Azotobacter salinestris: one gene and its partner. The protein of the gene in region 1 interacts with the protein of each later gene in a pairwise test. Links are inferred from orthologs where the notes say so. Each region holds a gene or a part of one and is shown in the gene's direction. Other genes may lie near its edges.

Region 1 (6,213 bases):
CCTCGCCGTTGCAGCGAGGGGCTTGATCGATTTCTATCCAATGAGTTCTGGCCTGTGAACGACTGTTTTGTCATAAGAACGAAACTTTTCCGGCTGCCAGGAGATAAGAATTCATGAAAAATAGCTGCTGCCCGGTAAAACCCCTCTAATTTGGGGCCTTTTAAGCCGGACGGCACGAGCCCGCCGCTCGCGGGGTCGGTGTCGTGTTTCCGGAGCATGCGACGAAGGGTCACGCTGCGGCCTGTCATCATCAAAAGGCGTGCCAACGGGTACGCGCTAACTGCCTGAGGCACTGGAAGATTCCCATGTCGGATCGTTACGAACTCGTTCTCACCTGCCCGAAGAGCCTGGAAGGCCTGCTCGCCGAGGAGGCGGCCGGCCTGGGCCTGACCGAGGTCCGCGAGCAGGTCGCCGGGGTGCAGGGCCGGGGCGACCTGGAAACCGCCTACCGGCTGTGCCTCTGGTCGCGTCTGGCCAACCGCGTGTTGCTGGTGCTCGGGCGCTTTCCGGTGGGCAGCCCCGATGAGCTGTACCAGGGCGTGCAGGCGGTCGACTGGCAGGATCATCTGCTGCCGAGCGGCAGCCTTGCGGTGGAGTTCAGCGGCCACGGCTCGGGCATCGACAACAGCCATTTCGGCGCGCTCAAGGTCAAGGACGCCATCGTCGACCAACTGCGCCGGCACAGCGGCCAGCGCCCCTCGGTGGACAAGCTCAATCCGGACCTGCGCATCCACCTGCGCCTGGATCGGGGCGAGGCGGTGCTGTCCCTCGACCTCTCCGGGCACAGCCTGCACCAGCGCGGCTACCGTCTGCAGCAGGGCGCCGCGCCGCTCAAGGAGAACCTCGCCGCGGCCATCCTGATCCGCGCCGGCTGGCCGCGCATCGCTGCCGAGGGCGGGGCGCTGGCCGACCCCATGTGCGGGGTCGGCACCTTCCTGGTCGAGGCGGGGATGATAGCCGCCGACATCGCGCCCAACCTGCGTCGCGAGCAGTGGGGCTTCAGCAATTGGCTGGGGCATGTTCCGGCGCTGTGGAAGAAGCTGCATGCCGAGGCCGAGGCGCGCGCCGCCGCCGGCCTGTCCCGGCCGCCGCTGTGGATTCGTGGCTACGAGGCCGACCCGCGGCTGATCCAGCCCGCGCGCAACAACATCGAGCGCGCCGGGCTGGACGGCTGGGTACGGGTTTACCAGGGCGAGCTGGCCACCTTCGAGCCGCACCCGGACCGCGGCCAGACCGGCCTGGTGGTGTGCAACCCGCCTTACGGCGAGCGCCTGGGCGATCCGGCCAGCCTGCTCTATCTCTACCAGCATCTCGGCGAACGCCTGCGCAGCCGCTGCGAGGGCTGGGAGGCGGCGGTGTTCACCGGTGCGCCGGAGCTGGGCAAGCGCATGGGCATCCGCAGCCACAAGCAGTACGCCCTGTGGAACGGCGCGCTGCCCTGCAAGCTGCTGCTGTTCAGGGTCGTGCCGGAGCAGTTCGTCACCGGGCGCAACGAACCGGCGCAGAACGACGCACGGATGATCGGCGGCCAGTTGGTGGAGCGCCCGCCAGCGGTGCGCAGCGCGCCGGCGCGGCTCTCCGAGGGCGGGCAGATGTTCGCCAACCGCCTGCAGAAGAACCTCAAGACCCTGGGCAAGTGGGCGCGCCGCGAGGGCATCGAGTGCTACCGGCTGTACGACGCCGACATGCCGGAATACGCCCTGGCGGTGGATCTGTACCGCGACTGGGTGCACGTGCAGGAGTATGCGCCGCCGCGCTCGATCGATCCGGAGAAGGCCCAGGCGCGTCTGCTCGATGCCCTGGCGGCGATTCCCCAGGCGCTGGACATCGACCCGGCGCGGGTGGTGATCAAGCGCCGCGAACGCCAGGTCGGCAAGAGGCAGTACGAGCGGCAGGACCAGCAGGGGCGCTTCATGGAGGTCGGTGAGGGCGGCGTGAAGCTCCTGGTCAACCTCACCGACTACCTGGACACCGGACTGTTCCTCGACCACCGTCCGCTGCGCCTGCGCATCCAGCGCGAGGCTGCCGGCAAGCGTTTTCTCAACCTGTTCTGCTACACCGCGACGGCCACCGTGCACGCGGCCAGGGGCGGTGCGCGCAGCACCACCAGCGTCGACCTGTCGAAGACCTACCTGGACTGGGCGCGGCGCAACCTGGCGCTGAACGGCTTTTCCGAGCGGAACCGGCTGGAGCAGGCCGATGTGATGGAGTGGCTGGCCGCCGACCGCGGCGAGTACGAACTGATCTTCATCGACCCGCCGACCTTCTCCAACTCCAAGCGCATGGAGGGGGTGTTCGACGTGCAGCGCGATCACGTGCGCCTGCTCGATCTGGCCATGGCCCGCCTGGCCAGGGGCGGGGTGCTGTATTTCTCCAACAACTTCCGCAAGTTCCAGCTCGACCCCGCGCTCGAGCAGCGCTACGCAGTGGAGGAGATCAGCGCGCAGACCCTGGATGCGGATTTCGCCCGCAACCCGAAGATCCACCGGGCCTGGCGGCTGCAGGCCAGGCAGCCGGGCTGAGAGGAGAGGGCCGCTCCGGCGGGCGGCCCGTTCGGACGATCAGCGCTGGGCCGTGCTGGTCTGTTTCGGCTGGCGATACAGGTCGACCAGCACCTGGTCGAGGATCGACGAGGCGCCCCAGGGCCGCGAGTGGTTGAGGATGGCGACCACTGCCCAGGTGTTGCCATTCTGGTCGCGGCTGAAGCCGGCGATGGCGCGCACGGTGTTCAAGGTGCCGGTCTTGATGTGCGCCTCGCCGACCAGCGGGGTGCGGCGCAGGCGCTTGCGCATGGTGCCGTCCATCGCCACCAGCGGCATCGAGGCGATGAATTCGGCGGCATAGGGGCTGTGCCAGGCGGCCTTGAGCATCTCGGCCATTTCCCGGGCGCTGATCCGCTCGATCCGCGACAGGCCGGAGCCGTTCTCCATCACCAGATGCTGCGCGTCGATGCCCTTGCGCGCCATCCACTGACGCACCGCGCGGTATGCCGCCTGGGCGTCGTCGGCGTCGGCGTCGGCGCCGTTGCGGTACTGCCGGCCGATGCTGAGGAACAGCTGGCGGGCCATGGTGTTGTTGCTGAACTTGTTGACGTCGCGAATGATCTCGACCATGTCCGGCGAGAAGGCACGGACCAGCATGCGGGCCTGCCGGGGTACGCTGCCGAGGCGGTCCTGCCCCTGGATGCTGCCGCCCAGCTCCTGCCACATCGCGCGCACGGCGCCGGCGGCATAGGTCTGGTGATCGAGCGGGGCGATGTAGCTCTGCGCGCTGCAGCCGGCCGGCAGCTTGCCGGTAACCACCATGCTGTAGCCGCTCTGCTGCGGAATCAGGTTGTAGCGCACGTCCGGCCAGTCCGGGCAGGCGCCGGCCGGCAGCGCCTTGACCTGGTTGTCGATGGTCATGCCGGCGATCGGCGGCTCGACGCTGACCTGCACCTTGCCGGGCTCGGCGCGGGCGATGAAGCGCATGGCCTTGAGGTTGATCAGCAGGGAGTCGGGCTCGACCAGGAAAGGCTTGCTGCTGTCGCCGCCATCATCATTGAAGGTCGGCAGTTGCGGCTGCATGAAGTGGCTGCGGTCGAGCACCAGGTCGCCGCGCACCTCGCGCACTCCGTTGGCGCGCAGGTCGCGCATCAGCAGCCAGAGCCTTTCCATGTTCAGCTTGGGGTCGCCGCCGCCCTTCAGGTACAGGTTGCCGTCCAGCACGCCGTCGCGCACCGGGCCGTCGGCGTAGAACTCGGTGTGCCACTTGTGGGTCGGGCCGAGCAGCTCGAGGGCGGCATAGGTGGTCACCAGCTTCATCGTCGAAGCCGGGTTCAGCGGCACGTCGGCGTTGATATAGGTCGGAGTGCCGGGTCCGGTGAGCGGCAGCACCACCAGGGACAGGGCATCGCCGGGGAGCTTGTGGGCGCTCAGCGCCTGCTGGACATTCTTCGGCAGCGTGGTGTTGATCTGGGCCGCGCTCGCCGACAGTGCGAACGGCAGCAGCAGGCTGGCAATGGCAAGCCGGCGGAAAGTTGCAATCATCGAGGGTGCCCTCCGACTCAGGGCTGAACGAAGCGAAATGGGTGGAAAGTCCGGCTGCTTCCGGGAACGGATTCGCATTATGCCCGAAGCGGGGCGGCCGATGGCTGTTCGATGCACAGGACCGGCTGCCGTTCGGCTCAGCGCGGCAGGGCATCCGTGTCGGTGCGGGCGGCACGCCATGCGCGCACTCGACGGCCGGCATGCAGGCTCAGCGCCACCAGCAGGGCCAGGAGCGCGCCGGCCAGGCTGGCGACCAGGCGCTCCCGGCTCAGCTGCCAGTCCTGCGCCAGGCTTTCGGCCAGCAGCAGGATGCAGAAGGTCATCTGCAGCACGTAGAGGCTGTAGCGGCCGACCTGGAAGGCGCGGTTGAGCAGGACCAGCGGCAGCACCAGGGCGACCATCTGCGCCGGACTCTGCAGGTTGTGGCCGAGCAGCACCAGGAGGCCGCTGGCGAGCAGGACGCTCAGGGCGATCTTGAAGGCGCGCGTCAGCCGGCCCTTGAGGTCGATCTGCAGACTGGTGACCACCGCCAGGGTCAGCCAGTAGCCGCGCGGCTCTCCGGTCAGGTTGACGATCAGCCCGGCGAGACCGCAGACCAGGGTGCAGCCCAGGGCATAGAGCCGCCACTGCGGCTGCGGCAGGCGCGCCGCATGCTGGCCCAGCACCTTCAGCACGCTGGGCAGGCGTGGCATGTAGGGCCACAGGCGCAGGCCGTGCAGGCCGCGCAGGCTGAAGGCGAGCAGGGTCGCCCAGAGCCCGCCGAGGGTGAACAGGGTGGCCACGGCATAGGGATTGGGCATGCTGCCCAGGCGCTGCTGACCCTGCCCGAGGCAGAGACAGACCAGCATGCCGAGGGCCAGCTTGCCGGCCTCGCGGCCGAAACGCTGCAGCCAGGCGAGCAGCAGGCCGCCGGCGGCAAAGACCAGCAGGCTCTCGACCGGACCGGGGGCGGACCAGAAGCCCAGGCCCGCGCTGCAGGCGCCAAGCAGGGTCAGCAGGAGCATGCGCAGCATGCCGAAACGGTGCAGGGGGTCGGCCTGGGCAGCCAGGAAGGCGCCGATCGACGCCCAGAGAAAGCCGGAATGGCCACTGAACAGCCCGAGCAGCAGGGGCAGGGCGCAGCCGAGGGTGGCCACGATGGCCGCTCCCCACGAGGGCGCGGCCGTCCAGCGGTGGCGGGCAGGCAGAAAGCGGAGCATCGGCTGCGTTCCTTCTTCCACTACGATGCGGCCGGGGGGCTTCGTGCCCCCGTGCCGGGCGATCCGGGCCAGCGAGGTGCAGAGGCCTATGCGGGACCGGAAAGGCCGGTCATTTCCCGGGCCATTTCGGTGGCATAGCCGTCGGTCATGCCGGCAATGAAGTCGATCATGCGCAGGAAGGCATGGTACAGCGGCCACTGCGGGTCCGGGGCATTGTTGCCGAGCAGGTCGAGGATGCGCCGGTTCTTGAACGACGTCCGGCGTCCGCCATGCTGCTCCAGCGCCGCGCCGCAGAAGGCGTCGAGCAGGATCTCCAGAGTGGTGTAGGCGCCGATCTCGTGGAGGGTCTTGCGCTTGTCGTGGAAGATCTTCTCGCGGGCGATGCGCTTGGCCTGCAGCACGCAGTCCTTGGCCGGTCCGTGCATGTGCTCGACCAGGTCTCCCGTCAGGCTGCCCTCGAGCAGGGCCTTCTGCTGTTCGACGAAGGCCCGGGCCGCCGCGTTGCTCAGGTGTTCGATGGCCTTGCCGCGCAGGATCGCCAGCTTGCGCCGTCGCGAGTCGCGCGGGCCGAGCTGGCGGTAGGACTCCGGCAGGTCGTCGCCGACCAGGCCGAGCAGCAGGGCCTCGACCTCGGGATAGTCCAGCAGCTCCATTTCCAGGCCGTCTTCCAGGTCGATCAGCGCATAGCAGATGTCGTCCGCCGCCTCCATCAGGTAGACCAGCGGATGGCGCGCCCAGCGCTGCTCGTCCTGCCGGGGCAGGCCGAGCTTGTCGGCGATCTGCTCGAGCAGCGGCAGCTCGCTCTGGTAGCAGCCGAACTTGTGCTTCTTGTAGCCCAGGGCCGGCGCATGGCAAGACGCCCAGGGATATTTGAGATAGGCGCCGAGGGTGGCGTAGGTGAGGCGGGTGCCGCCGTCGAACTGGTGGTATTCCAGCTGGGTGAGCACGCGAAAGCCCTGGGCGTTGCCCTCGAAGTGCAGGAAGTC
Region 2 (4,721 bases), 2.3 Mb from region 1 along the record:
GCCCTGGAGCGCGCCCGCCTGGTGCCGATCGACCGGGTGATCGACGAACTGGGCGAGGAGATCCGCGTGGAGGAGGTCCGCGAGGCGCTGGCCGGACAGATCGTCCTCGACATCCGCCATCCGGACACGGCCGAGGACGAGCCGCTCACGCTTCCCGGCATCGAGGTGCGGACGCTGCCCTTCTACGCGCTGAACAACCGTTTCAAGGAGCTGGACACCAACCGTCAATATCTCCTTTATTGCGACAAGGGTGTCATGAGCCGCCTGCATGCTCATCATCTTCTGAGCGAGGGGCATGCCAATGTGCGCGTTTATCGTCCGGCATAGGTTGCCGGGCCTGCTCGGTGGCAGTATCCGCCACCGCCCTCCCGACCGCTGACCGCCCGCAACGTCGCTGTCGGCCAGTTCGGCCCACTTTCCTTTTTTCAGCGCCCAGCCTTCAGCTGGACGCTTTCATAGAGACAGAACCGTGATCGAAAAACTGCGCAACATCGCCATCATCGCCCACGTCGACCATGGCAAGACCACCCTCGTCGACAAGCTGCTCAAGCTCTCCGGCACCCTGGACCGCAAGGAGGCCGAGAACGAGCGCGTGATGGACTCCAACGACCAGGAAAAGGAGCGCGGCATCACCATCCTGGCCAAGAACACCGCCATCCAGTGGAACGGCTACCACATCAACATCGTCGACACCCCCGGGCACGCCGACTTCGGCGGCGAGGTGGAGCGCGTGATGAGCATGGTCGACTCCGTGCTGCTGGTGGTCGATGCCCAGGACGGCCCCATGCCGCAGACCCGCTTCGTGACCCAGAAGGCGTTCAAGGCCGGCCTGCGTCCGATCGTGGTGGTCAACAAGATCGACCGTCCGGGCGCGCGTCCGGACTGGGTGATCGACCAGATCTTCGACTTGTTCGACAACCTCGGCGCCACTGACGAGCAGCTCGACTTCCCGATCGTTTACGCCAGTGCCCTGAACGGCATCGCCGGCATGGACCACGAGAAGATGGACGACAACATGGACGCCCTGTTCCAGGCCATCATCGACCACGTGCCGGCCCCGGTGGTGGACGTCGAGGGCCCGTTCCAGATGCAGATCTCCCAGCTGGACTACAACAGCTTCCTCGGCGTGATCGGCATCGGCCGCATCGCCCGTGGCACCGTCAAGTCCAACACCCCGGTGACCGCCATCGGCACCGACGGCAAGAAGCGCAACGGCCGCATCCTGAAGATCATGGGCCACCACGGCCTGCAGCGCGTCGAAGTGCCGGAAGCCCAGGCCGGCGACATCGTCTGCGTCAGCGGCATGGAGGAGCTGTACATCTCCGACACCCTGTGCGACCAGCAGAACGTCGAGGCCCTGCCGCCGCTGACCGTCGACCAGCCGACCGTGAGCATGACCTTCCAGGTCAACGATTCGCCGTTCGCCGGCAAGGAAGGCAAGTTCGTCACCAGCCGCAACATCAAGGATCGTCTGGAGAAGGAACTGCTGCACAACGTGGCGCTGCGCGTCGAGCAGGGCGATAGCCCGGAGAAGTTCAAGGTGTCCGGCCGCGGCGAGCTGCACCTCTCGGTGCTGATCGAGACCATGCGCCGCGAGGGCTTCGAGATGGCCGTGGGCCGCCCGGAAGTGGTGATCATCGAGAACGAGGCCGGCGAGAAGCAGGAGCCCTACGAGAGCGTCACCATCGACATCGAGGAGCAGCACCAGGGCCCGGTGATGGAGCAGATGGGCCTGCGCAAGGGCGACCTGACCAACATGATCCCGGACGGCAAGGGCCGTATTCGTCTCGAATACACCATCCCGGCGCGCGGCCTGATCGGCTTTCGCAACGCCTTCCTGACCATGACCTCGGGCACCGGCATCCTCACCAGCACCTTCAGCCACTACGGCCCGATCAAGGCTGGCGAAGTGGCCCACCGCCAGAACGGCGTGCTGGTCTCCATGGCCACCGGCACCGCGCTGACCTACTCGCTGGAAACCCTGCAGGATCGCGGCAAGCTGTTCCTGTCCCCGGGCGAGGAGGTCTACGAAGGCCAGCTGGCCGGCATCCACAGTCGCGACAACGACCTGGTGATCAACCCGACCAAGGCCAAGAAGCTCGACAACATGCGCGCTTCCGGCAAGGACGAGACCATCCAGCTGACCCCGGCGCTGAAGTTCACCCTCGAACAGGCGCTGGAGTTCATCGACGAGGACGAGCTGGTGGAAGTGACGCCGAAGTCGATCCGCCTGCGCAAGAAGCTGCTCAACGAGAACGACCGCAAGCGCTACGAGCGCAGCAAGGTCTGATCGGACCGCTGTCGCGTGACAGGGGCCCCGCCGGCATCGCCGGCGGGGCCTTTTGTTTTTGGGCGGCTCTGCGCGCCGCTGCCGGCATCCGTCACCGCACGCAATGGCGCGGGCCGACGAGAGCTGCGAAAAGGGACGTGGGGCTTGAGGAGTGGCGCCCGCGGGGGAGCGGTCTGTCGGGAGGAAACAAGAGGAGGGCTGTTCGGTTGCCGTGCGCCGAAGAAGGCTGGCGCACGGCAATTGTCGCTTCAGCTACGTGCCTCTGGGAGCCGTGGCTGGGGGAGGGGCCTTACTTGTAGTAGCCGACCACGCACACCTGATCATCGGCCTTGGTCACGAAGGTGACCTTCTCGACCGGCGTATCGCTGCCCGGCCGCGGCCACATGTAGGAGACTTCGCTGATCGTGCCTGGCTGGGCCTTGGCGTAGATTTCCTCGCCCAGGGCCTTGCCTTCCTTGTCCTTCAGCTCCTTCAGGCTTTTGCCGATCAGGGTGGGATGCGCGGTGAAGGTGCCGTCCGGGCCGCCGCAGTAGGGATAGAGGTCGCGATCCTTGAAGCCGTCTTCGCCCTTGGTGAACTTCTCCAGGGCTGAGGCCTTGTCGGCCTCGACCGCTGCCACGGCCTTTTCGAGCATGGCCTTGGCTTCGTCGGCGGTGCCGAACTCGCCGGCGTGGGCGGTCAGGTGGATACCCGCAGTGCACAGCATTACCAGCAGGGTCTTGCGCATGAATGTCTTACGCCTCTTGTTCTTGTTATTTCATGGTTTTTTGTAGGCCACCGGGCGGTGACCTCGCTCGATCCTAAGCCAGCCCGCCGAGGCCGATAAACTGCGACCATGGTCGTGCTTACCCTGCCTGCAGGGTTGTGCCATGGCGCGAAGCCATGCATGCCGAGAGTGGCCACTCCGATTGCAGCGCAGCCAATGCTCCTGCTGCGGAGCGATGGGCGGGGCGTGAAAGCCTCAGGGGGCCAGGACGCGGCACTCCGACTGCCTGGCCGTCGTGCCCAGATAGGCGCGCAGCCGCTCCTGCTCCTCGGCGTTCAGGAACAGGCCGAGCTTGCTGCGTCGCCAGAGGATGTCCTCTGCCTCCCGTGCCCATTCCTGCATGCACAGATAGTCCACTTCGCGGGCATGCAGGCTGGCGCCGAAGTGTTCGCCGAGATCGCCAGGGCCGTCGACGCCCTCCAGCAGGCGCCAGGCGCGGCTGCCGTAGCTGGTGGCCCAGCGCTGGGCGAGTTCCGGGGCGAGCCAGGCATGGTGCTCGCGCAATTGGATGGCCAGGGTGCGGCTGTCGCTCATCTGCTCGCCGCCCGGCAGCGGTTTCCCGGCGGTCCAGCACGGACCCATCTGCGGGAAGAAGGGTGCCAGCCGCTCCAGCGCCGCTTCGGACAGCCTGCGGTAGGTGGTGAGCTTGCCGCCGAACACCGACAGCAGCGGCGGCTCGCCCGGATTACTCGACAGCTCCAGGGTGTAGTCGCGGGTCACTGCCGAGGGATCGGCCGATTCGTCGTTGCACAGCGGCCGCACGCCGGAATAGCTGTGCAGGATGCAGTCCCGGCTCAGCTGGCGCTTGAAGTGGCGGTTGACCACCGCGAGCAGATAGTCGGTTTCCGCCTCGCTGATCCGTACCTGCGCCGGGTCGCCCTGGTACTCGCGGTCGGTGGTGCCGATCAGGGTGAAACGCTCCAGATAGGGAATGGCGAAGACGATGCGCCGGTCTTCGTTCTGCAGGATGTAGGCATGCTCGCCCTCGTACAGCCGCGGCACGATCAGGTGGCTGCCCTGGATCAGGCGGATGCCGTGGGGGGCCTTCTGCTGCAGGCCGATCTCGATGAAGCGCGCCACCCAGGGGCCGGCCGCGTTCACCAGCGCCCGGGCGCGGATCGAAAAGCGGCTGCCGTCGGCGCGCTCCAGTTGCAGGTGCCAGTGGTCCAGGTTGCGGCTGGCGGAGAGGCAACGGGTGCGGGTCTGCACCTGGGCGCCGTGCTCGCGGGCGGCCATGGCGTTGAGCACGACCAGGCGGGCGTCGTCGACCCAGCAGTCGGAATATTCGAAGCCGCGGCGGATCTCCGCCTTGAGCGGGCTGCGGGCGCCGAAGCGAAGGCTGCGCGAGCCCGGCAGCGTCTTGCGCGTGCCCAGGTGATCGTAGAGGAACAGACCGGCGCGGATCATCCAGGCCGGGCGCAGGTGCGGCCGGTGCGGCAGGACGAAGCGCAGCGGCCTGACGATGTGCGGGGCCTTGGCCAGCAGTACCTCGCGCTCGCCGAGCGCCTCGCGCACCAGACGGAACTCGTAGTGCTCGAGGTAGCGCAGGCCGCCGTGGATCAGCTTGCTGCTGGCGGAGGAGGTGTGCCGGGCGAGGTCGTCCTGCTCGCAGAGAAACACCGAAAGACCGCGGCCGGCCGCATCGGCGGCGATGCCTGCGCCGTT

Evidence for each region.
Region 2: the proteins of rlmKL (region 1) and typA interact in binary tests that used the Escherichia coli proteins (3 or more experiments, as listed by UniProt). The link is inferred for Azotobacter salinestris from one-to-one orthologs.

The regions. Positions count from the first base shown.
Region 1 is NZ_CP045302.1:4,381,390-4,387,602, forward strand. The notes cover bases 1-2,913. They hold rlmKL (bifunctional 23S rRNA (guanine(2069)-N(7))-methyltransferase RlmK/23S rRNA (guanine(2445)-N(2))-methyltransferase RlmL), read left to right. Parts: upstream 1-305; coding sequence 306-2,522; downstream 2,523-2,913. Other genes in these bases: dacB (D-alanyl-D-alanine carboxypeptidase/D-alanyl-D-alanine endopeptidase), read right to left, coding at 2,562-2,913. Outside these bases: more of dacB, read right to left, coding at 2,914-4,028; GCU53_RS20595 (FUSC family protein), read right to left, coding at 4,166-5,227; GCU53_RS20600 (deoxyguanosinetriphosphate triphosphohydrolase), read right to left, coding at 5,314-6,213. UniProt on the Escherichia coli protein: Specifically methylates the guanine in position 2445 (m2G2445) and the guanine in position 2069 (m7G2069) of 23S rRNA. Methylation occurs before assembly of 23S rRNA into 50S subunits.
Region 2 is NZ_CP045302.1:2,053,748-2,058,468, reverse strand. What follows is about bases 1-2,879. They hold typA (translational GTPase TypA), read left to right. Parts: upstream 1-469; coding sequence 470-2,290; downstream 2,291-2,879. Other genes in these bases: GCU53_RS09645 (cache domain-containing protein), read right to left, coding at 2,580-2,879; thiI (tRNA uracil 4-sulfurtransferase ThiI), read left to right, coding at 1-327. Also shown: more of GCU53_RS09645, read right to left, coding at 2,880-3,017; glpD (glycerol-3-phosphate dehydrogenase), read right to left, coding at 3,252-4,721. UniProt on the Escherichia coli protein: A 50S ribosomal subunit assembly protein with GTPase and nucleotide-independent chaperone activity, required for 50S subunit assembly at low temperatures, may also play a role in translation.